DNA from 4 places in the Planococcus sp. MB-3u-03 genome. Region 4 is predicted to be linked to each of the others. Evidence: riboswitches for the same ligand, from Rfam matches in the RefSeq annotation. Region 4 holds a riboswitch; each other region holds the start of a gene.
What was found. Region 4 has a riboswitch for S-adenosylmethionine ahead of CW734_RS04050 (MetQ/NlpA family ABC transporter substrate-binding protein). Riboswitches for the same ligand answer to the same signal wherever they lie in the genome.

Region 1 (7,327 bases), 610 kb from region 4:
CGGCGAAGTTTTGCTGGGTACTGATCGGGACCAAGGAACGGCCAGAAGGGATCCCTTATTTGGATGCCGTGGAAGAAGCCTTATGCTTTGGCTGGATTGACGGTATCACGAAAAAGACAGCCGATAATCGATTGGTCCAGCGGCTTTCACCGCGTCGGAAAAAGAGCAATTGGACCGAATTGAACAAAGAGCGCATCAGAAGGCTGGAGAAGCTGGGTTTGATGACAGAGCAGGGGTTGAACATCCTCCCCGATATGCGGCCTGAGTCGTTCACTATCGACCCCGAGATTGAAGCGCGCCTGAAGGAAGACCCGCAAGTCTATGAAAACTTCTTGAACTTCCCTGAACTATACCGCCGGATCCGTATTGATAATATACAAGGATACAAAAGCTATGACCGCGAGCTTTTCGACAAGCGCCTGGAAAAATTCATTGAGAATACACGCGCCAATAAAATGTACGGGCAATGGAACGACAATGGGCGCTTATTGGATGACTGAAAAGCTTGTCGCATGTTTCTACCTTTGTTAGGTAGATATTTCTACCTTTGCTAGGTAGAACTTTGCGAGGAACGCTGTCATCTCCATCGAAAAAAGGCATCCTTCTCAGCACTTGTGCTGGGAAGGATGCCTTTTTCTTCTATACATATAGCGGATCTTTCGGCGCATCAGCCGGCTGTTTTTCGACAAGTGGATAAAAACAGGCGACTTCTTGGCCCGAGAGCCCTCTCGGTTCGAGTGCCGGCACTTCATTTTTGCAGCGTTCGGTGGCCATGGGACATCTTGTGTGGAATACGCAGCCGCTTGGCGGGTTCGCCGGCGACGGCAGCTCGCCTTTCAAGACGATGCGTTCCCGGCCGCGCTCGAGCAACGGGTCGGGAACCGGCACTGCCGACAGCAAGGATTGCGTATACGGATGCTGGACTTTTGTATAGAACGCGCCTTTTTCCGATTTCTCCATCACTTTTCCTAGATACATGACAGCCACACGGTCGGCCAAATGATTGATGACGGATAAATCATGCGCGATGAAAACATAGGTCAAGCCCAATTGCTTCTGCAGATCCTGAAGCAAATTGATGACTTGCGCCTGCACCGAAACATCGAGTGCACTGACCGGCTCATCGCAGATTAGCAGTTCCGGCTCCAGGGCAAGGGCGCGGGCAATGCCGACACGCTGCCGCTGACCGCCAGAAAACTCATGCGGCAGTTTATCGTAATGCGTGTCCGGGTTCAATCCGACGAGTTCAAGCAATTCCTTGACCCTCGATTCCAGCCGCTCGGTCTTTTTATAGGCTTTCAACGGCGCCGCTATGCTATCCCCGATCTTCATGCGCGGATTCAAACTGGTGTAGGGATCCTGGAAAATCATCTGGACATTGCGCCGCATATCATGAAGTTCTTTGGCGCTCGCATCTGCGTAATCTTTTCCATGGAATAGGATTTCACCCGCTGTCGGTTGCTGCAGGCCGACAATGCTTCTCGCGAGTGTGCTTTTTCCGCAGCCCGATTCGCCGACGATGCCGAGTGTCTCGCCTTTTTGGACTTGGAGGTCGATGCCGTTCAGCGCTTTGACGTAGCTTTTCTCGCGCTGCAACAAGCCTTTTTTGACGGGGAAATGGACATGCAGCCCTTTGATATCCAATAATGCGCTCATGTTATCAGCACCCCTTCCAATTGCTTTTTCTGTTCTTCGAATTCATTACTTGAAAGAATGCACGCTGCCGAATGATTGCCTTCGCGATGCTCCAGCGGCGGATCAACTTGCCGGCATGCGTCCCGTGCGAATGGGCATCTCGGTTCGAACGCGCATCCCGCCGGCCGGTCGATCAAACTCGGCGGCTGCCCGTCGATCGGGATGAGCCGCTCCGGGCCGCCTTCCCGGATGACCGGGACCGAACGCAAGAGCGACCACGTATATGGCATCGAAGTCCTGTAGAAGATATCTTCAGCACTTCCCGATTCGACGATTTTCCCGGCATACATGACCAGGATGCGGTCAGCCAAGTGGGCAACGACGCCGAGGTCGTGGGTGATGACGAGAATGGCCGTGCCGTATTTTTCCTGGATGCCCTTCAGCAAATCCAAAACTTGCGCCTGTATGGTGACATCGAGCGCCGTCGTCGGCTCATCCGCAATCAATAATTTCGGGTTGGAAGCAAGCGCCATCGCGATCAAGACACGCTGGCGCATCCCACCCGAGAATTGATGCGGGTAGCTGTTCATGCGTGCTTTGGCATCGGCAATGCCGACGTCTTCCAATAACTCAATCGCTTTTTCGCGGGCTTGCTGTTTCGGCCGTTTTTGATGGGCTTGAATGGCTTCGATCAATTGCTTGCCGATTTTGGAGACGGGATTCAAACTCGACATCGGATCCTGAAAGATCATGGCGATGTCATTGCCCCGCAGTTTCCTAAGTTCCGTTTTGCCCATTTCCAACACCGATTGGCCTTCAAAATGGATTGTGCCTTCCGGATACTTTGCAGGCGGTTCCGGATTGAGCTTCATCAAGGAATGGGCAAGCACGCTTTTGCCGCTCCCCGACTCCCCGACGATGCCGATGGTCTCCCCTTTCTGGATGGAAAAGGACACGCCGTCGACTGCTTTCACGAGGCCGCCCGGTGTATCAAGATGGACATGAAGATTTTCTACTTGCAACATTCGAGTGCCCCCTTTAGGCAAGTTTGGTTTTGCGCTTGCGTTTCGCTTGATGTGGATTAAAACTGTCCCTCAGCCCATCGCCGAGCAAATTCAAAGCCAGAACAGTGATGACGATCGCAAGGCCTGGGAAAATGGAATACCAAGGCGCGATGGTCACGTAGATCTGTGCTTCCTGCAGCATATTGCCCCAGGTCGGCGTTGACGGGTTAACCCCCACGCCGAGAAAGCTGAGCGCCGCTTCCGCTAAAATCGCTTTCGCGAAAATGAAGGTGCTTTGGACGATAACCGGGGACAGAATATTCGGCAATACGTATTTGGCGATGATCACCGCATGGCTCGATCCGGTCGTCTGGGCCGCTTCGATATAGGATTGGTTTTTCACTTGCAGCGTCGCCGAACGGACGACTCTCGCCATGACCGGGAAAAACGCCAGCGTCAAAGCGATGATGATATTGGTGATGCTGCCGCCAAGTGCTGCAACCAGCGCAAGCGCAAGGATGAGTGCCGGAAACGCCAGAAAGCCGTCAATGATTCTCATCAGCACGAAATCCACTTTGCGGAAATAGCCGGAGATTAAGCCGATCACTGTGCCGATTACCGTTGACAGCACCGCAACGATGACGCCGACAGACAAGGACACCCGGGCCGCGACGATGGTCCGCGAGAAAATGTCGCGGCCAAAATCATCCGTGCCGAACCAATGCGCCCCTGAAGGGCCGGTCAAGCGCTGTTCCGGGGAAATCGCGGCCGGCGAGAAAGGCAGCCAGAAACTTGCGGTGATGGCCGCAAGCGCGACGATCAATAGCATCGCCAGCGCCAGCAAATTCGTTTTCTTAGTAAACATCGGTTTCGTCTCCTTCCAAATGGTCAATCATAGCGGATGCGTGGATCGAGGAATGTGTACAGCAGATCTACCAATAGATTGACGAACACATAAATGCCGGCAATGAACAACACAATTCCCTGTACGACCGGGTAATCGCGGCGGTGGATGGAATCGACCAAGAGCTGGCCGATGCCCGGAATCGTGAACAAAGTTTCGATGATGACTGTGCCGCCGAGCAAGCCGGCCACTGTAGCGCCGAGCACCGTGGTCGTTGGGATCAAGGCATTGATGAAGACATGGCGCATCAATACTTCACGTTCCTTTACGCCTTTCGCGCGCGCCGTTTTGATGTAATCCTGATTGACCGAATCGAGCATGCTGTCGCGCAGCATCCGGGCGATGATGCCCACCTCAACGATCGCCAGTACAAACGATGGCAGCAAAATATGGTGAAGCCATGCATCCGCCCCTTCCGCAAACGGCACATAACCGGCCACCGGAAAGATCGGCAGCGCGACGCCGAAGCCGAGCACCAATAGCGTCGCGAGCCAGAATTCCGGGACCGATACGCCGAACAAGGAAACCGATGTGAAAATCGGGTCCAAGACAGTCTTGCGCAACGCGACGATGAGGATCGCCACCGGAATGGCAATGACGAGCAAAATCACCGTCGACAGCGCCATCAAGCTGAAGGTCGGCCCGAAATTCTCGGCGATCAGCGAGGTCACCGATTGCGAAGAGTAAACGGAGGTTCCGAGATCCCCCGTGATGACTTGTGCAAACCAATTGAAGAATTGGACATAAAGCGCTTGGTCTAAGCCCAGTTCACGCTCCAAATCAGCAATCGCTTCCGGTGAACTGTCCTCCCCTAAAATGAGGAACGCCGGGTTGCCGGGAGTCAGATGCACGATCATAAAGACGATTACACTGACGACCAGCATGACGGGAATCACCGACAACAGCCGGCGAATCGTGTAGTTCAGCATTGCTTGTTCCCCCTTCTCCATAAAAGGAAGAAAATCGCCAGCATCGTTCCTGACGATTTTCTTCTCTTAGTTATCCTGTTTGATGGCTCGTCGTTAATTTGTTTTATACGTATTCCAGAAGCGCGGGCCATACCATTCGCTATAGTCGTGGATATCGGTTGTGCGCGCATTCAAGTTCGAGATGTTCGTCACTTTTTCAAACGGCAATTCTTCATACAGCGTTTCGTTCAAGCCGGCGAGGATCTGCTGTCGTTCTTCCTCGGATTCCGCTTGTGCCCACTGGGCGATTTGCTCCTGCCATTTCTCACTGTTATACCAGCCACTGCTGTTCGAATCCTGGCTCAACATGCCTGCCTGGTTCGGCGAGAAGAACGGGGACCATCCGACGACAACGAGATCCCAATTGGAAGCCTCTCCCCATTTCTCAAGGTATGTTGCCCATTCATAGGATTCCAGCTCGACCGCAAAGCCGGCTGCTTCAAGCTGCTGTTCAGCGATCTCGGCAATTTTCTTATAGTCGTTGGAATCGCTCGAGAAGATAATTTTGATCGGCTCGCCGTCGTAGCTGCTTTCTTCCAATAAGCGTTTCGCTTCATCCACATCGTAGGACAGGAAGCCGTCTGTGTTTTCTTCCGAATACAGGGCGGTTTGGTTCGGCGTGAACAAAGCGCCGTCCAATTCGTAAAATTCCTCGTTGCCGTATGTTGCTTTGGCAATCGCTTCTTTATCGAGTGCAGCGTTCAATGCCTGGCGTACTTGCAAGTCATCGAAAGGCGCTTCCGATTTATCCGGCGTCAACACCGTATAGCCGTTAGTGGCGGTGCCAGCTTCGATATTCGGCGTGCTTTCGATCACTTCGTACAAATCGAGCGGAACTTCATCGCCGAAATCGTAAAGTCCGGTTTTCAAGCCATTGACCACCACTTGAGGGTCTTTGACGATCTTGAAATGGACCGAATCCACATACGCTTTTTTCTCTCCCGTCAAACCGCTTGTCTCATCGGTTCTAGATGCATAGTCGTCGTATTTGGCCAAGACGATTTCATCGCCGCGCTTCCACGAATCAAACTGGAATGGCCCGGTGCCGATATACTGGTCATGGTCGAGCGGCTTTTCGCCGGCCGCTTCAGCGATTGCTTTCGGTAAGACGACTGCAGCCGATTTCGGGGCAGCCAAGTCAGAAAGCAGAGAACTGTATGCTTTGTTCAATTGAATGGTCAATTGCGAGCCGTCTGCTTCCACGGACTCCACGTGGTCGTTGGTGATCTTGCCGACAGATGACACTTTCAGCCAACGTTCGATGGACGCTTTGGCATCTTCTGCCGTTACTGGTTCCCCGTTATGGAAGCTTACGCCTTCACGCAAGGTAATTGTGTAGGTTTTTCCGTCTTCGCTCACTTCATAATCTTCAGCGAGCAACGGCACTGCTTCAAAATCCTGGTTTAAGGCAAACAAACCTTCATAAATATGCCAGCCGATTTTGCGTGCGGCACTTTCTCCCGTATACATCCAGTCCAGCGTGTTCGGATCTGCGCCGATCGCCACGTTCAGCTCCCCGCCTTCCACTGGTTCTGAATCTCCGTCAGCATTGGACGAACTCGCTTCGCCGCCGGAACAACCGGCCAAGCCGATAAGTGCAATTAAACTGATAAGTAAAAAGATGATATTTTTCACGATGTTCCTCCTTATGATTGAAAAAATGATGTTGCCTCGATTATGTATGCAACTGCCTAAAAGCCTATCCAAGTTCCCAGATTTTCAATGAAGCGTCGAAGTGTTGATGCGCCAATCTGCCGCTCAAGCTCCGACGGTATTTCGAAAACCATTTGTCCATTGAAGGCACCTCCTTCGCCAAAAAAATAATTTATCTTACCTGTTTACTTGGTTTTAACGTAATAAAAAAACCCCTTCTTCTTTTCGACAAGAAGAGGAGTGGTTTCGTACGTTCGATCGCCTCTCTTATCTCTGTACGCGCAGTACAAGGAATTAGCACAGTGCCGCGTTGCGGTCTGCTGCTTTGACGTCTCAGGGCCAGTCCCTCAGTCAATCTCGATAAGATGATTAAATTGTAAAGTTCATGTTACGGCCCTTGATCCGGCTTGTCAACATTATTTTGAAGAAATTGAATTTATTTACATGATGCTAAAATTCGATTTGGTTTACGCTTGCCCTCCAGCCGGCAAGACCTGCGCCTGTTCGATCCATTCAATGGATTTGGCGACGATGAAATCCAATTCATGGTCCATGGAAGCGATGTGATAGGAATTATGGAGTTCGTGCTTGAACGCGTAATCCGAACCGACCTTGCCGAGAATATAGTCGGTGTTGGCTGGCGGCACGACATGGTCTTCAAGCGACTGGAAACAAACGACCGGGCAGCGGACTTCGGCGAGCTTTGCGCGGACAGCATCCATATAGCCAAGCAATTGCTGATACGCTTTGACCGGTGCTTGCCCGTAAGTGATTTCCACCGCATCCGCTTTTTTGATATCGGGCGCATCTTCTGTAACGTAAGCATGGGCCGGGCGGCTGCGGTAAGTTTCAAACTGCGGGATGTCGATCGCCGGATTGATCAACGCGATGCCCTGGATTTCAGGATGGCGGCTGGCCAGATCCAAGCTCAAGGTGCCGCCCATCGATTGCCCGATGACAAAGACCGATGTGCACGCTTGTTTGAGTTCTAAATAAGCCTGCTCAACACTCTGGAACCAGTCTTCATAAGAAAATTGTTCCAACTCCTTGAAATGGGTGCCATGGCCCGGCAGCCGCGGACAGGAAACCGTATAGCCTTGTTCGCCGAGCGCTTCGCCTAATTCCCTGACGCTTTGCGGCGTGCCGAGAAACCCGTGGCACAA
Region 2 (7,327 bases), 1.1 Mb from region 4:
CGAGATACAGATCGAACAGATCGTTATTTTTGGTGGTTGCGATATAATCGACAAACGCGTCGCCGTAAGTCAGGACGTGCCTGTTAGCTTCCATAATCCTCTCCCTTTCTCCAAAGAACAACCCTTGCCCGCTGCCTTATTTGCAGCGGCCTGTTGAAATTCACTTTCCCTATTATTTCAGCAGAAAACGGGCAGGGCAAGGGAAAAGCCCGAAAAGCGCGTAGTACCGATGTTTTCGCATAAAAAAACAGCCGGAGAAAAAACTCTCCAGCCGGCTTATCCCATTATTCAGCCATCCACTCCGGTTTTCCGAAGCCTTCGAATTGCTCATCGATGACCGTTTCAAATTCTTCCGACTCGACGATTTCCACCAAATCCGCCGCCAGTTCACTGTCTTCATTGTCCGCTGCAACGGCTACGACATTGCGGTACTGGTCAGGCATGTTTTCAAGCGCCAACGCATCAAGCAAATCCATATCCGCAGCCAATGCGAAGTTGCCTGGAACCGCGGCAAGGTCTGTGCCTTCAACTGCACGCGGCAATTGCCCCGCTTCAATCGGCTGGAATACGAGGTTTTTCGGGTTTTCCGTTACATCGCGCTCAGAAGCCTGGAGCACTTCCGCTTCCGGATCAAGCTCGACCAATCCTTCGTCCTGCAGCATCAATAATGCCCGCGCACCGTTGACAGGATCGTTCGGAATCGCGATTGTCGCTCCGTCAGATACCGCATCCAGCGAATCGAACTCATTGGAGTAGACTCCCATTGGCGCGGTCGGTACCGTGATCAATGCGCTCAAATCCATATCGTTTTCTGTTTCGAAGTTTTCCAGATAAACCGTATGCTGGAACAAGTTGGCGTCGATTTCCCCGTTGTTCAATGCGTTGTTCGGCTGGATATAATCGCTGAATTCAATCGTTTCGACCGTATAGCCTTTTTCTTCAAGCGCCGGGACGATTGCTTCGTTCAGCATGTCACTGTAAGGGCCGGCAGTCGCGCCGAGCTTGATGTCTTTCGACGCTTCGCCGCCTTCCGTCGTTCCTGTGTCCGCTTCTTCTCCGCCGCATGCGGCCAGTGCAAGCGCGCTCGCTGCCAATATCCATGTGAGTTTCTTCATATTATTCTCCCCTTATCGTTTATCGAGTTTTTTGGCTGTAAAGTCGCCTGCCTGTTGAATCAATTGGACGAGCACGATCAAAATGACGACCGTGACAATCATGATCGTATTATCATAACGGTAATAACCGAAGCGAATTGCCAAATCGCCGATGCCGCCGCCCCCGACGACGCCCGCCATCGCAGAATAGGCGATGAGGCTGATGACTGTCAGCGTGATGCCTTGGATCAGGCTCGCTTTTGCTTCCGGCAAAAGCACATCTTTGATGATCATCCACGGGGTGGCACCGACCGCGATCGCCGCTTCGATGACGCCTTTATCGATGTCCCGGAGCGCCGTTTCCACAATGCGTGCGAAAAACGGAATCGCCGCAACCGATAAGGAAACGCTCGCTGCGACCGGGCCGATGGTTGTGCCGGTAATCAATTGCGTCAACGGGATGAGCGCCACCAGCAAAATGATGAACGGAATCGACCGGACGATGTTGACGACAAATCCGATGACAGAATTGACCGGGCGGTTTTCCCAGAACAAGCCGCGGTCTGTGATGAACAATAAAATGCCCAGCGGCAAACCGATGACAAGAGCCACTCCAAGCGAGATGCCGATCATGATTAAAGTCTGGTAAAACGCCACTTGAATTTCCGGCCATAATTCGATGATTCGTCCCCATTCAATTCCCATGCTCCATCACCTCCACAATTGCTTCGCGCTGCTCAAGATAGTGAATCGCCTGACTCACATCTGCTTGAGCGCCTTTCAATTCCATGACGAAAATGCCGAGGGGCAATTCCTGGATGTATTCGATCGCCCCGTGCAGGAAATTCCCTTTGACCGGATAGCTTTGCAACATATCGGAAATGATGCCATCTCCAGCGACTTCGCCTTTGAACAATACTTTGACGATCGTGCCATCGCATTTCTTCAGGATTTCTTCCGGCACGTTGAACGACACGACGCTCGAGATGAATTCCTTCGTCAAAGCGGTCTTTGGATCGGCAAAGATATCGTAGACACGGCCTTCTTCGATGACACGCCCGCCTTGCATGACCGCCATCCGGTCGCAAATTTCCTTGACGACGTTCATCTCATGCGTAATCAATACAATCGTGATATTAAGCTTGCGGTTGATGTCTTTCAATAAACGCAAGATCGATAAAGTCGTATTCGGGTCGAGTGCAGATGTTGCTTCGTCACATAACAGCACAGCCGGTTCATTGGCGAGTGCACGGGCGATGCCAACGCGCTGCTTTTGCCCGCCGCTCAGCTGTGCCGGGTAGACATTGCGTTTGTCCGACAAGCCAACCATTTCGAGCAGTTCATCGACGCGTGGGCCGATTTTCTTGCTCGGTGTTCCTGCTGCGCGAAGGGCGAAGGAAATATTCTCAGCGACCGTCTTTTGGCTGATCAAGTAGAAATGCTGGAAGATCATGCCGATTTTCAAGCGCGCTTTCCGCAATCCGTCGCCACGCAGCTTCGTTAAGTCCTGACCGCCGACTTTCACGGTGCCTGATGTTGGCCGCTCAAGCAAGTTGATGCAGCGGATGAGGGAACTTTTTCCGGCGCCGGAATAGCCGACGATGCCGAAAATTTCACCGGTCTTCACTTCCAACGTCACATCATCGACACCTTTCACCGTGCCGTGCTTGGTTTGATAAGTTTTGCTCAGTTGTTCGATTTGAATCATGCTGTCCACTCCCCCAGGCAAATAAAAAAATGCCTCTTTTATCAAAAAAGAGACATCGAAAATTAGAATTCCGACTTATCTTTCAGAATGAATTTCATTCTGCAGGACTTGGCACCTTCCCAATAAATGGGGGTTGCCGGACGTCATAGGGCCTTACCCTCGGTCTCTCTTGATAAGCATAGTTATTTGGTTATTTCCCATGTTACCTGCAGGAGCGCAGACTTGTCAATGCGATTTTTCAAACTTTTTGTACAATGGAACGCGGCGGTCATCGAATACCGGAATGCGCCCCCGCACTTCGTCTACTTCCGAAAGATCGATCTCGGTATAGCCAATGCCTTGTTCTTGCCCCATATCCATCCGGACTTCCCCCCACGGCGCGATGACCATCGAATGGCCGCCGAACTCATTTTTCGGGTCGCTGCCGATCCGGTTCGCGGCAATGATGAAGCATTGATTCTCGATTGCGCGCGCCTGCAGCAGGATGCGCCAATGATCGATGCGCGCGGCCGGCCATTCCGCAGGCACGAAGATCGCCTTCGCGCCGTTCAGCACTTGTGCGCGCAGCCATTCAGGAAAGCGGATGTCGTAGCAAATGACGCCGCCAAAAGTCTCACCGTCTAATTCGAATGTGCCGAGCGACTGCCCTTCCTCGAGATGGATATGCTCGTCCATCAAGCCGAAGCGATGTGCTTTATCGTATTCTGAAACGAGCGCGCCTGTGTTGTCGGCCACATACATCGTATTATAGAAGCCACCTTCTTTTTTTGTAGAGACCGAACCTCCGACGATATGGACGCTATGCTCTTTGGCGAATTGTTTCAGAAAATCTGCGGTTCGGCCGTTGCTGTCCGCGAGTTCGTCCAGCTGCGTTAACGCATACCCGGTGTTCCACATTTCTGGCAGGACGATGAGCTCCGCGCCGTTTTCTGCCGCTTCTTCCAAATAGTTTTTTACACGCTGAAAATTCGTTTCGGGCTCTCCGAAATCGATATCCATCTGCACACAAGCGATTTTCATATTCTCTCCCCCTGTAGACAGTTTAGCTTAAACTCTATAAGATTTAAGATAGAAGTGCAATTATTTAGAAAATGAGGAGGATTTCATGGACTTTTCAAATCGCTTACAAAATCTTCCGGATCAATTTTCGCCCTGCTTGTTGCAAAACGGCAAAAGCAGTCGACGAAGGACGAGACGTCATCAATTTCGGCCAAGGCAACCCGGATCAGCCAACGCCTGCGCATATAGTCAAGGCCATGCAACAAGCGGTAGCCGATCCTCAAACACATCGCTACTCGCCGTTTCGCGGCCTCAGTTCGTTAAGGAAAGCCGCTGCGGATTTCTAAAAAGAATACGATGTCGATATCGATCCTGATTTGGAAGTCGCTATTTTGTCCGGAACGAAAATCGGTTTTATCGAGTTGCCGCTTGCATTGCTGAACCCGGGCGATTCGCTGCTGTTGCCGGATCCGGGCTATCCTGATTACCTGTCAGCCGCACCGCTTGCGGATATCGAATTTGATTTGATGAAACTGAAACAGGAAACCGGCTATCTCCCCGACTACAACGATGTGACAGCCGCCGCGAAAGCACGCGCCAAACTGATGTACTTGAACTACCCAAACAACCCGACAGGCGCGACTGCAGACATTGCGTTTTTCGATGAAACGATTCAGTTTGCCAAAGAAAACGGCATCGGGGTTGTACATGACTTTGCTTATGGCCGCATTGGCTTTGATGGCAAGAAGCCGGTTAGCTTCCTGCAATCAAAAGGCGCCAAAGATATCGGCATCGAAATGTATACCTTGTCCAAAACGTATAATATGGCCGGATGGCGCATCGGCTTTGCGGTGGGTAATGCCAAAATGATCGAAGCACTCAACCTCGTCCAAGACCATTTGTTCGCCGGCATCTTTCCGGCTGTCCAACTGGCCGCTGTAGAAGCATTAAACAGCAGCCAGCAATGCGTCGAGGAACTGAATGAATTATACGAGAAGAGACGCCAGACGCTGGTGGATGAATGCCGCCGGATCGGCTGGGAATTCGAAGCGCCGAAGGGATCATTTTTTGCCTGGCTGCCTGTCCCCGAAGGCTATACGAGCATCGAGTTCTCTGACCTGCTACTCGACAAAGTCGACATCGCCGTGGCGCCGGGCAGTGGATTTGGCCCTGGCGGAGAAGGTTTTGTACGCGTCGGGCTATTGGTCGATGAACAGCGCATCATCGAAGCAATCCAACGAATCGAGAAATTGGGGATTTTCACTAAATAGGCAAAAAAAGAAGGCATTGCGCCTTCTTTTTTTTTATTTTTTATTAACCACCATTTCCAGATCCCAATACAGGTCGGAACTGAAACGGTCATCCTGATGCACTTGGGCAGCCAGCACATTCTCGCCGTCTTTCAGATGGGCAAGGGCCTCTTCATCCAAGTAGATTCGCTCGATTCGGTCTTCGCTTCCGAAATCCTCATCGCTCACCGCTTCCTGGTAGTCCTCAAAACCGAACTCGCCAGTCTCCGGCATATTGAAGCGCATAATTTCTTCTCCGTTCAAATACAGGATGACCGCGTCATCAACACCGAATTCCACATAGCCGAGATCGCCGATATCTTCCGCATCTTCCACTTCAAATGCGGCTCTGAAATACGTCAATGCGATTTTCTCGGTCTCATCCCCACCAAAGCCGACGAGCGTTTCCACAGCGCCAAATTCCGGCCGTTCTTCATCTTCCGGAAAGCCTAGCGGGCCAGCGCCTTGCGCCCAATCACTGTCATCGAAATCGGCTTCAATCCAGTCTTGTTTCTGGTCGCTGCCATCGTCCAGATAACGCCACTCGCTGCCTGCTTCGAGCAGTCCGATTTCTTCGTGTGCCACCAATTCGAATTCAATCGCATTGCTTTCCCACACTTTATCGCCATCTTTTACTTCCGCAAACACTTCCACTTTTCCAGGATCCGCACCTTCTGCTGCCAGGACTTTTCCGTCTTTTATTTGGATGCCATCACTGCTCGTGCGGTACGTGACCGAGTCAGGCGAAATATCGTATTGCCCGCCTTCGACGTTTTCTCCTTTAAGGTTCAATTCCACTTCCGGATAGAAAGAATTCTCTTCGGTAGCCAGCACGGTGCTGTTCGCTTCGAGTTCCACTTTTTCAAGCGCCGGCACGACCGTTTCGATGGACGGATCTTTAATGATCTCGTATCCATCGACCAGTTCTTCCGTATCCGTTCGGTAGGTCTCAAAGCGCAAACGCGTCGGCTCCACTTGGATATTCATATAAGTCGGTACACCCCATTGTTCGCGTACCGCTGAATACGGTTCGCGTTCTGTCTGCATGCCATAGAATTTACTGCCGCTCGCCGTGTTCCCTGTAATATAGACGGTGCCTTCCGGATTGACCGGTGCATCGCCTTGCATCATGTGATTTTTCAAAGGCTGGAAATTTTCCATCTGATAAGTTCTCACATAGGAATGGTCATGCCCCATCAATACCGCATCAAAGCCGAGTTCGTCAATGGTCGGCACGAGCTGATCGCGCAAGTTTAGCACCACTTCACTTTGCGAATGTGCAGCAGCGCTATAGATGGAATGATGGAAAACGAGTATCTTCCATTTCCAGTCCCGCCCGGCAGTCGCTTCAGCCGTTTCCTCCATAAACTGAATATGCTCTTCCGGATTCTGGCTATTGGAATTCAAATTCATGAACAAGGTATCCCCGTAAGAGAAATAATAATCACCACCGGAATTATCGTAATTGCCGAGTTCCCAGTTTTCATTCGGGACATTGAAATGATAGGCGTAATGATAGGTATCGTCATGGTTGCCGATAGTGGTCGCCGTTGGATAATTGCGCAGCGGTTCAGGCGCGAAATAAGCCGCATATTCTTTTTCGGAATAGCGGGCATCAACCTGATCGCCTGCGGAGAGGATAAAGCTCGAGTCAGGACTGCGGTCAATTGCTTGACGCAAAGTTCTTTCCCATCCTCTTTGATCTTCTGCAATGTCACCAGACGCGCCGATTTGCGGATCAGCAACCATCACAAATTCATATGACGAAGGATCCTTAGTCTTGAAATGGAAAGCTTGCGTCCAATTGCCACGTCCATCCCCTAAACGGTACAGATAGTCCGTTTCATTTTCGAGCTGGGTGATCACCGTTTCATGGGCAGAATAGCCGTAAGTAGCGTTTTTCAACGATGCATCGACCGTTACCGCAGCGTTTTCCGGAAAATCCTCGGTCCCGGAAGAAACTTTTGCGTATTGCACTTGGCCAGGACGTGTTGTGCTCGGCGAATACCACGAAAAATTCATTTCCGACTCATCGCTTCCAGGTGCAAAGGCGATATGGGACGCAGGGTATGAATCATCCGCTTCGCTACTCAAAAAGCCCCTGTCCATAAACAACAGCGAGCTGGAAAGATGCGATTGAAAAGCCTGGCGCTGCCCTTCCATCAAATGCGCCGCCCCGATTTCCAGTGCGCCTTCTGCCGCTTCTGTGTGTCTCTCACCCAGCTGAAAAGCCGCCC
Region 3 (7,327 bases), 600 kb from region 4:
GAAGTAGAAAAAGGGGAGATTCATGCCTTGCTTGGGGAAAACGGCGCCGGCAAATCGACGCTGATGAATATTTTAGGCGGCGTCCACCAACCGGACAGCGGGCAGATTTTCATTGAAGGCAAACAGGTAAATATGGCGAACCCGCATATTTCCCAGGCGCATGGCATCAGCTTCATCCATCAGGAGCTGAATATGGTCAATGATTTGAAAGTGTATGAAAACATGTTTCTAGGTTCAGAAATTCGCAACAAGGCCGGATTTTTGAACGTGGAAGAAATGTGCCGCCAAACGCGTGAGATCTTGGCGGAACTGGGCGTGTTCCTCAATCCGAAAGAATATGTGCGCAATCTCGCCACGTCCTATAAGCAATTGATCGAGATTTCAAAAGCGCTGCTGCATAAATCGAAGCTGATCATCATGGATGAACCGACGACATCGCTCGCGGAACATGAAGTGGGCCGGCTGTTCGAATTGATGCGCAACTTGAAGAAATCGGGCGTATCCATCATTTATATTTCCCATAAATTAAAGGAAATCCAAGCGGTATGCGACCGCTACACCGTGCTGCGCGACGGCCAGCTAGTGAAGACGGATGGCATGCAGAGCGGAAATTTAGAGGAAATCACCAAGCTGATGGTCGGCAAAGCGATTTCACAGGAGCGCTTTGTCCATGAGCACGAATTTGGCGAAATGGCTCTGGAAGTCGAGCGCTTAAGCAGCCCTGGCTTATTCCAGGACATCGACTTTACCGTCCGAAAAGGCCAGATTGTCGGGTTTACCGGGCTTGCGGGAGACGGCCGGACGGAGCTGTTTGAAAGTTTATTCGGCTACCGCAAAAAATACACGGGCACCATCAAAGTGAAGGGCAAAGCGATGAAAATCACCCATCCGCGAACGGCGCTGCAGGCTGGCATGGGCTATGTGCCGAAAGACCGTAAAGAAAATGCCATCATCAAAGATTTGAGCGTCGTCCATAATATGAGCTTGTCATCGATGGGCAATTTTGAGCGATTGGGTTTCATCCAAGACAAGCGGGAGCTGGAAAAGTTCAGCAGCTATAAAAAAGCCTTGAACATCAAAGTAGCTAATCCACGCATCACCATCGACAAATTGAGCGGCGGCAACCAGCAGAAAGTGATCATCGCCAAATGGCTTGAAGCGGATACCGATATCTTGATTTTCGACAACCCGACACAAGGCATCGACGTCGGCGCAAAACAGGAAATCTATCAGGAGATCCTAGAACTCGCAAAACTGGGCAAAGCGATCATCATCCTGTCATCAGAAGCCCCTGAAGTGTTGCGCATATGCCATGTCATCAACGTCATGTACCACGGGGAAATCACGGCCAGGTTTATGGGCGATGAGACAAACGAAGAAGAAATCATGCATTATGCCACAGGCGCGAAAAGGGAGGGAGAGCACATTGGATAATATCAACACAAAGGAATACAGCCCTGAATCTCCAAGCATGAAAAGCAGGCTGTCCTGGCTATGGTCGGAATACAGCGTCATCATTGCGTTCATCATCATTTTCATCGCTGCTTCCGTGATGAATCCAAGATTTCTCGATATCAACAACCAATTGAACATCCTCATGCAAGTGTCGATCATCGGCATCATTGCGCTTGGGATGACGGTCGTCATGCTGTCAGGCGGCATTGATTTATCGGTCGGCTCTGTCCTGGCGCTCGCCGGCGTCATTTCCGTCTTGGCATTGAACGCATCCGGCAGTATTTTAATCGGCGTGTTCACGGCCTTATTGGTCGGGGCATTCGCCGGATTCCTGAATGGCCTGATGGTCGCGAAAGGCAGGATCGCGTCGTTTATCGCTACGCTCGGCATGATGGCCGCGGCCCGTTCGATCGCACTGTATATTGCAGAAGGCGGCAGCGTCTCGGGCGAAGTGAGCGGATTCACCGCCATCGCCAATAACAATGTATGGATTTTTGATTTGCCGGTGCTCATTTTCTTCGCCATGGCCGTGCTGATTTATATCGTCATGCACAAAACACGGTTCGGCAGGTACGTCTATGCGCTCGGGTCGAATGAAAAAGCGGCGATGCTGTCCGCTATCCGTGTGGACCGCATCAAAATCGGCGTCTATACGCTGATCGGGATGCTTGTCGGAGTCGCGGCGGTCATTGAAACGTCCCGGTTGAACTCGATTTCGTCTTCAAGTTCCGGGGCGCAATATGAACTTGACGCCATTGCAGCTGTCATCATCGGCGGCACGCGCATGACAGGCGGGCGCGGCAAAATCATCGGCACGATTTTCGGCATCTTGATCTTGGGCATCCTCAACAATATGATGAACTTGATGAATGTTTCGCCCCATCTGCAGGGCTTTGTCAAAGGCTTGATCATCATCATTGCCGTCGTGTTCCAAAAAAGAGAATAGGAGGAGATTGCATGGGCATCAAGGTAGGCATCATTGGCTGCGGGGCCATTACGAAAATGCGCCACGCGCCGGAATATACAGCGAATCCATATGTGGATGAAATCGTCTTTTACGACCGCAATCTCCACCGTTCCGAAGCGATGGTCGAATTGTTCGGCGGGCGGAATGTGGAAAGCGTCGAGGAATTGTTCAACGACCCCGAGATTACAGCCATCAGTGACTGCTCTTCGAATGAACACCATCATTTGTTCTCGACACAAGCGCTGTTGAGCGGTAAGCACGTGCTGTGTGAAAAACCGATTTCCTTGACGGTCGATCATGCCAAGGAAATTTTAGCGGCACAGAAAAAATCCGGCAAGAAATTGATGGTCGACCACAATCAGCGCTTTACGCGCGCGCATCAAAAAGCACGCGAAATCCTCGCTAGCGGAGAGCTCGGGAAAGTCTTGACTTTCCGCACTGCTTTCGGGCATTCGGGCCCAGAATCCTGGGGCATCAATAAAACGAAATCAACATGGTTCTTCAAAAAGGAGCGCTCGGGCTTCGGTGTCGGCGGCGACCTTGGCATCCATAAAATCGATTTGCTGCATTACCTGCTCGATGATGAAATCATTCAAGTGAGCGCCTTTCAGGGAGCTTTGCATAAAACGGATGAAAACGGCGAGTCGATTGAAGTATGCGACAATCTTGTCTGCAGCTTGGCGACGCAAAAAGGGCGTCTCGGAAACGCCGCCTTCTCCTGGACCTATTACGGGGAAGAGGACAACAGCACCGTTGTTTATTGTGAGAAAGGCATCATGAAAATCTACCATGATGACGAGTATCAGCTGGAACTCATCATGGAATCCGGCGAGAAAGTGAACTACCAGCTGGAAGCGATCCAAACGAATGACAACCAGACTCCGAGCGGCGTCATTGATGCATTCGTCGATTCCATCCGCCTGGACCAGGAGCCGATCGTTACGGGAGAAGATGCCTTGAAATCACTGAAAGTCATTTTGGGCATCATGGAAGCAGCCGACACCAAGCAAGTGGTCACTATCGAAAAAGAGTCTCTCCTTTATCAATAAGGAGAGACTCTTTAGTTTGTCGAGAAAGTTAAAGCCGTATTTTCCGAAGCTTATCGCTCGCTTTCCGTGGGCTCGCGTTCAAGCCTCCTCAGTCGCTGTGCTCCTTGCGGGGTCTCGGTCGTCTCGCTGATCCACAGGAGTCGAGCAAACGCTTCTCCAAATACTTAGGTAGAACATTGATCTTAAAATGTAGAATAAGTGATTTTCTTTTTATGCATAGTGAATCACTAATTTCTTCAACACTCTTCTTTCATTTCGCTCATGGTTTGAAACGGTTGAGTGAGAAGGGAGCGATGTCGAATTCGGTGTGGCCGTCTATTGCCAATTGGCTCAACACTTCGCCCATGACGCTGCCGAATTTAAAGCCGTGGCCGGTAAAGCCGCAGGCGAAAATGACGTGCTCGTTGTCCGGATGGCGGTCGATGATGAAGTTATGGTCGTCCGAGACGGTGTATAAACAAGTTTTGCCTTGTTTCAATTCTCCGCTCGCTTCTGGCATATACAGGTCCAGGAATCTTCTTAGGTCGCCCTCATCAAATTCGTATTGCCCGAAGTTCTGGGTTTGTTCGTCCGGGTCGATTGGCTGCCCGCCATCCGAGCGTCCGACTTTTACGCCAGCGCCGTCGATGCTCGGGAAGCCGTAGAACATCATCTCGGGACCTTCCACAAAAAAACCGGGAAATTGATCGGCATTGTACATCTCCGGTGCTTCAAACCAGCCGACCGCTTTGCGCGTCGGTTGGATCGGCAATTGCAGGTCTGGTAGCAGCTTCTTCGCCCATGCACCGGCTGTGACGATCACTTTTTCAGCATAGAAAACACCTTGCGCGGTCGAGATTTTCACGCGATCCCCGTCCTGTATATCGATGTGTTGGACGGGTGTATTCGGCACATAGTGAACGCCGTTTTCGAGCGCCAGTTTCTTATAGGCACGGATGGCATTTTCGCTGTACAACACGCCTGCTTGTGCTTCAAAGCAGCCGATGAAATGCTCGGGCACTGTGAAGCCCGGCCATCTTTCTTGAATCGCGCCGCTGCTTAATATTTCGAGCGGCAAGCCGTAGCTATTGGCGGCTGCAATGCTTTCGAGCAGAAAAGGGGAGTCTTCCGGGCCAAGCCCGATAACACCGGTCTTATCGAACACTTTGTAGCCGGTCTGCTTCTCCAAGTCTTCCCATAATTGCTGCGCGCGCAACACTAACCTAACGTAATGCCTGCCTTCCCCGTAGGCGTGGCGGATCAACCGGGTATCTCCGTGATGGCTGCCGTTCGCATGGGGCGGGTCGAATGCATCGATCACCAATGTCTTCTTGCCTTGCTGTGCCAAAAAGGCGCCGGCGGCCATGCCCATCGTGCCGGCACCGACGATGGCGACATCAAAAACAGTTTCCTCGCTCATCTTGTGTTCACTCCGCTCTTGTATTGGATGCATGCCGCCCGGTGGAACCCGGCAGCAATGGAATATTAAATTGATGGTATGCAATATGGCAGGCTTTGTCAATTTCCTCCTGAATTTTTATACGAAATTTTGATTTATTTTCAAAAAAGGGTTTGACAGCAGGGGCTATCTCAAATACTATCGTTAATATGTTAAAAAAATTAAATAACTTATCCAGAGAGACTGAGGGACAGGCCCTATGACGTCCAGCAACCATCATGTTCATGAGAGGTGCTAATTCCTGCAGAATGTGTTCATTCTGAGAGATAAGAAATTGGTCGAAGCCTCTTTCCTATTGAAAGAGGCTTTTTTGCATCCAAAAGGAGGGCAGGCACTCTACACAAGGCGGAAAGTCCAGCCCTATCATAAAAAAACTACACACCAAAAGGAGCTTGAATTATGAAAAGAAACGCTTATCTATTCGCTACTGCCTGTTTAGTAGGTCTTGCCGGAACACTTGCCGGCTGTTCATCGGAAGAGACGGCGAACGCTACAGGAGACCAAGTGATCCGCGTCGGAACGCAAAACGACTATCCGCCTTTCGCTTTCGCGGATGATGCCAACCAGCTGACGGGCTATGACGTGGACATGATGAAAGCCGTCGATGAACAATTGGACGGCTATACGTTCGAATACGTCGCCGTACCGTGGGACAGCATGTTCCTCGCGCTCGAGTCGAATAAAATTCAGGCCATTGCCGACCAAGTAGCGAAAACGCCGGAACGCCAAGAAAAGTATTTGTTCACCGATGAATCGTATTTCGCAGCGGAAACGGTCATCGCGGTGAAAGAAGGCCGAGAAGACATTCAGACGATTGAAGATTTGGAAGGAAAAGCGGTCGGGGCTTTGGCAGGCGATTCCTATACTTTATTGCTTGAGGAGTACAACGAAACCGCCGCCGAGCCGATCGAACTGAAATACAGCGAAAGCGGCAACCCGTCGGAAATTCTGCAGGATGTGCAGAACGGGCGCGTCGACGCTTACGTCAATGACCCGATCATGATGAACGCGGTGTTGGAAAAGAATGAACTCGGCGTGGAGATTGTCGGGCAGCCTTTGGTCAATGACGATATGGGCATCGTCTTGAAAGATGAAGAAAAAGGCGAAGAGTTGAAAGCCTTGATCGACCCGATTTTGAAACAGCTGAAAGAAGACGGCACCTTGTCCGAACTGTCCGAGAAATGGACCGGCGGCGACTACATCCCTGAATAAGCTAGCGGAAGGACAGAGACAATGGAAAATTTACTGGACTTGAATTTCTTGATCGAGAGCTTTCCTGCCATTATTTCCAGGCTGCCAATCACGATCGGCATAGCAGTCGGCTCACTGCTTTTGAGTTTAATCATCGGCGTGGCTGCGGCATTGATCAAAATCTACAAAGTACCTGTGCTCAGCGTCATCACGTCGATCTATATCTCCTTTATCCGGGGGACGCCGTTATTGGTGCAGATTTACCTGGTGTTTTACGGGATTCCGAAAATCATTTATTTTCTTCAGAGCGAATACGGCTGGCTTCAGTCGGCGGACGTCAATAGCATCGCACCGGAATTCTATGCCTTGATGGCCTTTTCCATCAATTTGGGCGCGTATTTATCCGAAACGATCCGTTCGGCGATCGAATCGGTCGACCGCGGGCAGTTCGAAGCCGCCAAAGCGATCGGCATGACGCCTGTGCAGATGATGCTGAAGATCGTCTTCCCGCAGGCCTTGACGGTAGCGATCCCGAACCTCGGCAATATGTTCATCAGCACGATCAAAGACACCTCGCTCGTGTTTATCATCGGCGTCATCGATATCATGGGGCAGGCAAAAATCCTCGGCTCCCGTGGCTTGGCGTTCTTTGAAGTGTATATCGCCGTCTCGATCGTCTATTGGATCTTATGCATTGCCGTCGAGCGCTTATTGGTGAAGATCGAGAAGCGTGCACGCAGATATGAAAGAGGGATTGCCTGATGATCAAATTGGAGAAGCTGCATAAATATTACGACCGCCAGCATGTTTTGAAAGGAATCGATTTAACCGTCGAAAAAGGCGAAGTGGTGGCGGTCCTCGGGCCAAGCGGTTCCGGGAAATCGACGCTGTTGCGTTGCATCAATTTTCTCGAAGAGCCGACGAGCGGCATCGTGGAAATCGGCGGAAAGCGGGTGGATGCGGCCACCGCCAAGAAAAAGGAGATCTTCGCGCTCAGGACTGCAACTGGCATGGTCTTCCAGCAATACAACCTGTTCAAGAATCTGACTGTGCTGCAAAATGTCTCCGTCGGTTTGACGAGCGTCAAGCGGATGAAAAAAGACGCTGCTGACAAGAAAGGCATCGAGATGCTCGAGCGGGTCGGCTTGTCTTCTAAATTGAGCCATTACCCTGCGCAATTGTCCGGCGGCCAGCAACAGCGTGTCGGCATCGCCCGTGCGCTTGCTT
Region 4 (7,327 bases):
CCGTGACCGCTGCAATTCCAATTCGATTTGGCCAATCTTTTGTTTGACGTTCGGCAGCTCGATGATCGGCCCGTTCAAGCTATTCGGCGAATACTCCTGTGCAAAGCGGATTGCATAGTCCTGCGCGGCCTGTGCGATTCCGAGATAGCACGCCGGGATATGGAGCAGCCATCCCGCCGGTCGCTTCTTCCCGGGCACACTAATCTCGACCAAAGCCTTCTCCTCTACTTGGACATTCGTCAACACCAAATCATGGCTTCCGGTGCCGGTCATCGCCACACTGTCCCAAGTCTCGTCGATCGCTATGCCTTCAGCCGACCGCGGAATGAGGAAATAGCCCACTTCTCCGGTCTCTTCAATCACAGCGGTCACGTTGAAGTAATTCAATACCGGCGCCATCGACGTGAACGACTTGCGTCCATCAATGACCCACGAACCGCCAACTTTTCTCGCTGTGGTCGATGGCTTGCCGCCTCTTGTCGGGCTGCCGGTCTGCTTTTCGGTCGCACAATTATTGATCAATGCGCCGCGTGCTTTGATATCGTCAAATAAAGCTTCAAGCACTGATTCGTCCCATTTACCGGTCTCGCCCAAATCTTGAACGATGCCCATATGCCAACCGATTGACAAACCGGTCGACCCGTCCGCGCGGCTGATCGCTTCCTGATAGCGCAGCATCTCAGACAAGGAAATGCCCGCTCCGCCGTATTCTTTCGGAATCGTCAACGCGGGGTAATTGATCGCTTTCAGTTCCTCAAAATTCTCAAATGGAAATTTTCGTTCCAAATCATTGTGCGCGGCCCGTTCCGTAAACGGTGCGACGGTTTCATTCAATATGTCCATGCGTTCTTCAAATGTCTTCGCTTTTAGGATATCCATCATTCTTCACCTTTCTCCTATCTATTGCGCCCATTCCTCCGTCAAAATGAAGCCGTCATACTGCTCATTCGACTCGATATATTCCTGGAACTCCTCGGATTCGTAAGCGTCTTTCAAATCTTTCGCCCACTGAGTATCCGCGTTATCTTCTTCGATCGTCACCACAATCCGATGCTGTTCGGGCGTATTCTCGATTTTCAACGCATCCGTAATCTTGCGGTCCGGCGCATTGGCAATATAATTGCCGTTGACGACGCCAAAATCGATATCCTGCAGCGACACCAGAATTTGCGCTGGGTCCAAGACTTTCAAGTCGAGATCGTAATCCGCATTTTCCACTGCGTTCAAATTAAAATCCGTCACGCCTGCATCGTCTGACACCGTCACCCACCCGAGTTCCTCCAAGATGCGCACTGCGCGTTCCTGGTTGACCGGATCATTCGGCAAGCCGACAGTCGAGCCGTCCTTCACCTCATCCAACGATTGATGATTCGCTGAATACAAACCTTGAGGCGCGCTCGGCACAAAAGCGATGCCGGTCATGTCCATGCCCAATTCCTCGTTGATCCCTTCCATATACGCCGTGCTCTGGAAAATGCTCGCATCGATCAAGCCTTCCTGCATCGCCGGATTCAACTGCATGTTCTGGGAAAAAGTTGTTGTATCCACTTTATACCCTTTCTCCTCCAAAATAGGCAAGATCCCTTCCTTGAATTGCTGCTCGTACGTCCCGACGCCAAAGCCGACACGCACTTCTTTCTTGTCTTCCTCGGAAGCTTCCCCGCTATCGCCGCATCCAGCTAATAATAGCGCACCCGAAATCCCAAACACACCAATCCAACGCTTGTTCATCTGCCATCTCTCCTTGGTCTTTTTTATTTTGAATGAGACGCTACAATTCTTGCGGCCAATAGAAAAACCCCTCTTCATAAAAAAGAAGAGAGGCTCACCGTCCGGCTCTTCTCATCTCTCAAATGCTTAACAGCACCTGCTGGATTTGGCACAGTTTCAAATTGGACATCCAATCTGTTCCGCTGCCGAAGCTTCAAAGGGCCAGTCCCTCCACTTATCTGGATAAGAAATTATGTACTCAGAATTAATGCCGAGTAAATTGATATGATTAATACAATAGCAGAGCTTGGATTTCATGGCAATAGAAAATTTAGAAATCGTACTATAAAAACACTCCTCCCTACTAAATCGGAGAGATGTGTTTCCACGTACCGCTCCTTGCTAAGATATTTTGTATGTTTCTGTGCCAGCAGGAAAATAGTGTATAATCTTCATTTAAGAACTCTCCTAATTCCAAACACTCTAATATTGAAGTTTCCAGTTTATAAAATGCTGTTTCTTTCACTTCAAGAGCCAGCACAATCTCATGAGAGTTTCATTGTTTCTGCACACTAGCTATCTATTCATTTCAATGGAGGGATTCACATGAAGTACACGGTAATTACAGGCGCCAGCTCAGGAATCGGATATGAAGCTGCACTGGCTTTTGCGACATGCGGCAAAAACCTTATTCTTGTGGCAAGAAGGGAAAACGAGCTCAATAATCTTAAAGAGAAGATTCAAAGCATGAACTCTGAGCTGGACGTCGTCATCAAACCCACCGACCTATCCGACAGCGAGCAGGTCCATGCACTATACGAAAGCCTCAAAGAATACGATATTGAAACCTTCGTCAACAACGCCGGCTTCGGAAACAGTGCTACCGTCGCTGAGCAGGATATGACTAAAACGGAAAAGATGCTGCGCGTAAATGTTGAGGCACTCACTACGCTTTCCACTCTTTATGCACGCGACTATGCGGACCAAGAAGGGGCGCAGCTCATCAACGTATCATCTGACTTAGGCTACAGACTCGTGCCAAATGCTGTTACATACGCTGCGACCAAATTTTACGTGAGCGCATTTACAGAAGGCCTTGCCCAGGAACTGCAGGATAACGGAGCTCGATTGAAAGTTAAAATACTCGCGCCATCCATGACCGAAACCGAATTCGTGAAAACTGCGCGGGAACTTGATGAATTCAGCTATAGCGACAATGTGCAGAAGTTCCATACCTCAAAAGAGATGGCACAGTTTATGCTGGAGCTTTATGATAGCGAACAGATTGTTGGCAAGGTCAATAGTGAGACCTATGAGTTTGAGTTGATGGATCCGGTTTTTCAGTATACCTCGAGGAAGTAGAATTCCCTGTCCTTAAGTTCGAGTATAGTTCAAACATCAAAAAATCCCCTTTCACATTACGTGAAAGGGGATTTTCTAGATGGGCTGATGGCTTACATCATTCCTCCCATGCCACCCATATCAGGCATTCCGCCACCTTGACCTGCTGGCTCCGGAATATCAGCCACTACAGCCTCAGTTGTCAGGAACATAGCCGCAACAGATGCTGCGTTTTGCAGTGCAGAACGCGTCACTTTCGTTGGGTCTACGATGCCTTGTTCAAGCATGTTGACCCATTCGCCTGTTGCTGCGTTGTAGCCGATTCCGACTTCTTCCGTTTTCAGGCGGTGAACGATGATCGAGCCTTCAAGGCCAGCGTTCGTTGCGATTTGGCGAACCGGCTCTTCAAGTGCACGGAGCACGATGTTGATGCCAGTCGCGACGTCGCCTTCTTGCTCTGTCGCAATTTGCGCCACTTGGTTGTAGACATTGATAAGCGCTGTACCGCCGCCTGCCACGATGCCTTCTTCAACCGCTGCGCGTGTTGCGTTCAATGCGTCTTCAATGCGCAGTTTACGCTCTTTCAATTCTGTTTCAGTTGCTGCGCCGACTTTGATCACTGCTACGCCGCCAGCAAGTTTCGCGAGGCGCTCCTGCAGTTTTTCGCGGTCGAATTCAGAAGTCGTTTCTTCCAATTGGCTACGGATTTGCGCCACGCGTGCGATGATTTTCTCGGAATCGCCATTGCCTTCAACGATTGTCGTGTTGTCTTTCGAAACGACGACTTTCGCTGCGCGTCCAAGTTGTGCGATATTTGTGGATTTCAGGTCAAGACCGAGATCTTCCGTGATCACTTCAGCGCCAGTAAGTGCAGCAATGTCTTCAAGCATCGCTTTTCTGCGATCGCCGAATCCAGGAGCTTTCACAGCTACTGCGTTGAATGTGCCGCGCAATTTGTTCACGACAAGTGTTGCCAACGCTTCGCCTTCAACATCTTCAGAGATGATGAGTAGCGGTTTGCTTTGCTGAACGACTTGCTCAAGCACCGGAAGGATTTCCTGGATATTGCCGATTTTCTTGTCAGTGACAAGGATGAACGGGTTTTCAAGAACCGCTTCCATTTTATCGGAATCCGTCACCATGTAAGGAGACTGGTAGCCGCGGTCGAATTGCATCCCTTCCACAACGTCAAGTTCCGTCGTGAAGCCGCGTGATTCTTCCAATGGGATGACGCCATCGTTGCCGACGCGCTCCATTGCTTCTGCGATCAATTTACCGACTTCCTCGTCGCCTGAAGAAATCGCCGCTACTTGCGCGATCGATTCTTTGCCTTCGATTTGCTGGGAAATAGATTGCAATCCCGTAACTGCGCTTTCCACAGCAAGTTCGATGCCGCGGCGGATGCCGACAGGGTTTGCGCCAGCTGTGACGTTCTTCAAGCCTTCGCGGATCATCGCTTGTGCTAGAACTGTCGCAGTTGTCGTACCGTCACCTGCGATATCATTTGTTTTGGAAGCAACTTCCGCCACGAGTTTTGCGCCCATGTTTTCAAACGCGTTTTCAAGCTCGATTTCTTTAGCGATCGTTACGCCATCGTTTGTAATAAGCGGCGTGCCGAATTTCTTCTCAAGCACGACATTGCGCCCTTTTGGCCCAAGCGTTACTTTGACTGCGTCCGCTAATTTATCTACACCTTGCAGCATCAAGCTGCGTGCATCTTCACTGAACTTAATTTCTTTTGCCATGATTCGGTTCCTCCTATTAAATAGAATTTATGCTTATTTAGCCGACAATCGCAAGGATGTCGTTTTCACGTAAAATTAAGTATTCTTTGCCTTCGTATTTCAATTCTGTGCCCGCATATTTCGAAAAGACGACGCGGTCTCCTTCAGTTACGTCCAGCTCTGTGCGCTGTCCATTTTCACGGATAAGCCCATTCCCTACCGCAATCACTTTGCCTTCCTGCGGTTTTTCCTGCGCAGATCCTGGCAAGACGATTCCGCTAGATGTCTTTTCTTCCTTTTCGACGAGCTCAATGATGACACGATCTCCTAATGGTCTTAACAATTGAAACACCCTCCTCAAATTAAATAGCTTCTAGTCATTTAGCACTCTCTAGTCTTGAGTGCTAACCCATAGATAAGTTTAATAAAATCTTCAGTTAATTGCAAGCAGAAACCTTATGGCGTTTTGAATTCTTTGCGCCTTTTTCCGTTAAGCCCTACAATAAAAGGAGCATGCGAAAAGAAAGGAATTTGACTACATGACCTCAACCGATAAAACCGCCTCTCCCTCGAAAGCGAAAGGGTATAAGCGCAAAAACATGCGTACGCCGCTCCTGGTCCTGCTCGTCTTCGTAGCCGTTCAGCTCATGCCGATCCTCTTTATCGGCCCGACACTCGGTTATTTCCGAGACCAAGGGCTTGACGATGCCACCGCCCGCGCTTCCACTTCCGGATGGCTGATCTTCCTGACGATGGGCATCGGCTTTTTAGTTACGATGGTTCTCATCTTGCGCGACCGCAACTTCTTCAATATTTGGAAAGGCAAAAAATCGAGCCTTCCCGCTGCAATCGGCTGGGGCGTCCTCGGTTTTCTGTTGTTGATCATCGGGCAATCAATCGCCGCCATGATCGAAATGGCAATCGGCATCGATCCGGGATCCGCCAATACCCAGACACTCGTCCGAATCGCTGAAGTGGTGCCGTACGCGATCATCGCGGTCGTCCTGTTCGGCCCCATACTCGAAGAACTGGTCTTCCGCCGAGTCGTCTTCGGCTCCTTGAACCAGACGCTGAACTTCTGGATCGCCACCGCCATCTCGGCACTCGTCTTCGCGCTCGTCCATCTCGAGTTCACGCATCTTCTGCTCTACTTCACGACCGGACTGATCCTGGCAGCCCTCTATCAGCGGACCAAGCGCATCCTCACCCCGATCATCGCGCACATCCTGCTGAACGGCTATGTCATGCTTATCCAGCTCAATATGGACAAGATCGAAACCTTCATCAAACAAATGGAAAACCTGCAATAACCCAAAAACCGCCACTTCCTTGTTGAAGTAGCGGTTTTTTCCATCTCTGTTAAGTCATAGCTGGGTTGAAATATTTGATTGGCGACAGTTCCACATCCATAATCGAGCCACAAAATTCCTTAAGGTTGGTTTAATGATATTTCCCGCTTCGAAATTCTAGTGAAGTGACTTCTTTTCAATCTCAACTCAGAGACGGAGCGAAAGGGGCCGACTCCGGGAGGATCAGCGAGACAATTGAGACCCTGCAAGCGAATACACGAAAGGCATTGAGCGGATTCGTTTGCGAAGCTCGAACATCGTGAGAGTTGAGCAGGCGTGGTTTTGCGGAGCGACGAAGCGGCTCAATGCGAGCCCTCCGGAAAGCGTGCCCCTGAAGCGCAGTCTTCTATTTCCAATACTTTTCATTCTAAAACTCTTTATACGTTCCATTCCAAACAAAAAACCTCCCGCCATCATTTCGGCGGAAGGTCTTCTGTCTGTTCTGCAATTGCCTGCTGCTGTTCTGCACGCAGGAACTTGCGATATCCAATGCGCGCAATGACCACACTGAATTCATACAATAAAATCAGCGGCAATGTCACGATCATATGGGAAATAATATCCGGCGGCGTAATGAACGCGGCGATCGTCACCAGCGCCAAATACGCATACTTCCGGTACTTCGTCATCATCATCGGCGTCAAAATACCGAGGCGCGTCAAGAACAGCATCAATACCGGCAGTTGAAAGATAAAGCCGAACGGCAAGGTAATTTGGAACAAGAATTGGAAATACTCATTAATCCCAATCGTCTCCTGGATATCCAGGTTCTCCGAAATATTGAGCATGAATCCGATGACATACGGGAACAATACCAAATAGGAAAACGCAATCCCGCCGATAAACAAGGACAAAGAAAACGGAATATACCCAAGCGTCACTTTTCGCTCACGTTCAGAGAGACCGGGGCTAATGAACGCCCAAAATTGGTACATGATTAATGGCGACGTGATGATCAATGCTAAGATCATCATGACCTGCATATATATCTTAATCGGATCGGTAATTTTAAAAGCATTCAGCGTCAGATTACGTGCCTCTTCGCTGAATTGCAAATAGCGGATCAGCGGCTCGGCGAGAAAGAATCCCGCAATGAGCGCGAACAGAAAGAAAACGACTATCAAGGCCAGCCGTTTTCTGAGTTCACCTATATGTTCAACTACCGTCATTTCATTTTGTTGGTTCATCGGACAAACATCCTAT

Region 1: linked by a shared signal. The riboswitch ahead of CW734_RS17760 (ABC transporter substrate-binding protein) and the one ahead of CW734_RS04050 (MetQ/NlpA family ABC transporter substrate-binding protein) in region 4 are both predicted to bind S-adenosylmethionine.
Region 2: linked by a shared signal. The riboswitch ahead of CW734_RS15545 (methionine ABC transporter ATP-binding protein) and the one ahead of CW734_RS04050 (MetQ/NlpA family ABC transporter substrate-binding protein) in region 4 are both predicted to bind S-adenosylmethionine.
Region 3: linked by a shared signal. The riboswitch ahead of CW734_RS17785 (transporter substrate-binding domain-containing protein) and the one ahead of CW734_RS04050 (MetQ/NlpA family ABC transporter substrate-binding protein) in region 4 are both predicted to bind S-adenosylmethionine.

What each region holds. Positions count from the first base shown of each region.
Region 1 is NZ_CP025135.1:3,299,273-3,306,599, forward strand. Features, by position in the region: gene CW734_RS17735 (YdeI/OmpD-associated family protein) at 1-500, shown strand, start outside; gene CW734_RS17740 (ABC transporter ATP-binding protein) at 640-1,656, opposite strand; gene CW734_RS17745 (ABC transporter ATP-binding protein) at 1,653-2,660, opposite strand; gene CW734_RS17750 (ABC transporter permease) at 2,674-3,504, opposite strand; gene CW734_RS17755 (ABC transporter permease) at 3,528-4,472, opposite strand; gene CW734_RS17760 (ABC transporter substrate-binding protein) at 4,566-6,146, opposite strand; SAM riboswitch class I at 6,429-6,531, opposite strand; gene CW734_RS17765 (alpha/beta hydrolase) at 6,632-7,327, opposite strand, start outside.
Region 2 is NZ_CP025135.1:2,854,532-2,861,858, forward strand. Features, by position in the region: gene CW734_RS15530 (carbohydrate kinase family protein) at 1-94, opposite strand, end outside; gene CW734_RS15535 (MetQ/NlpA family ABC transporter substrate-binding protein) at 285-1,115, opposite strand; gene CW734_RS15540 (methionine ABC transporter permease) at 1,128-1,799, opposite strand; gene CW734_RS15545 (methionine ABC transporter ATP-binding protein) at 1,789-2,802, opposite strand; SAM riboswitch class I at 2,875-2,981, opposite strand; gene CW734_RS15550 (carbon-nitrogen family hydrolase) at 3,028-3,822, opposite strand; partial or broken gene CW734_RS15555 (pyridoxal phosphate-dependent aminotransferase) at 3,908-5,072, shown strand; gene CW734_RS15560 (purple acid phosphatase family protein) at 5,106-7,327, opposite strand, start outside.
Region 3 is NZ_CP025135.1:3,308,096-3,315,422, reverse strand. Features, by position in the region: gene CW734_RS17805 (sugar ABC transporter ATP-binding protein) at 1-1,434, shown strand, start outside; gene CW734_RS17800 (ABC transporter permease) at 1,427-2,401, shown strand; gene CW734_RS17795 (Gfo/Idh/MocA family protein) at 2,413-3,471, shown strand; gene solA (N-methyl-L-tryptophan oxidase) at 3,731-4,870, opposite strand; SAM riboswitch class I at 5,077-5,182, shown strand; gene CW734_RS17785 (transporter substrate-binding domain-containing protein) at 5,309-6,121, shown strand; gene CW734_RS17780 (amino acid ABC transporter permease) at 6,143-6,862, shown strand; gene CW734_RS17775 (amino acid ABC transporter ATP-binding protein) at 6,862-7,327, shown strand, end outside.
Region 4 is NZ_CP025135.1:534,258-541,584, reverse strand. Features, by position in the region: gene CW734_RS04055 (acyl-CoA dehydrogenase family protein) at 1-879, opposite strand, end outside; gene CW734_RS04050 (MetQ/NlpA family ABC transporter substrate-binding protein) at 901-1,731, opposite strand; SAM riboswitch class I at 1,840-1,960, opposite strand; gene CW734_RS04045 (SDR family NAD(P)-dependent oxidoreductase) at 2,317-3,072, shown strand; gene groL (chaperonin GroEL) at 3,165-4,796, opposite strand; gene groES (co-chaperone GroES) at 4,834-5,118, opposite strand; gene CW734_RS04030 (CPBP family intramembrane glutamic endopeptidase) at 5,315-6,085, shown strand; gene tatC (twin-arginine translocase subunit TatC) at 6,538-7,311, opposite strand.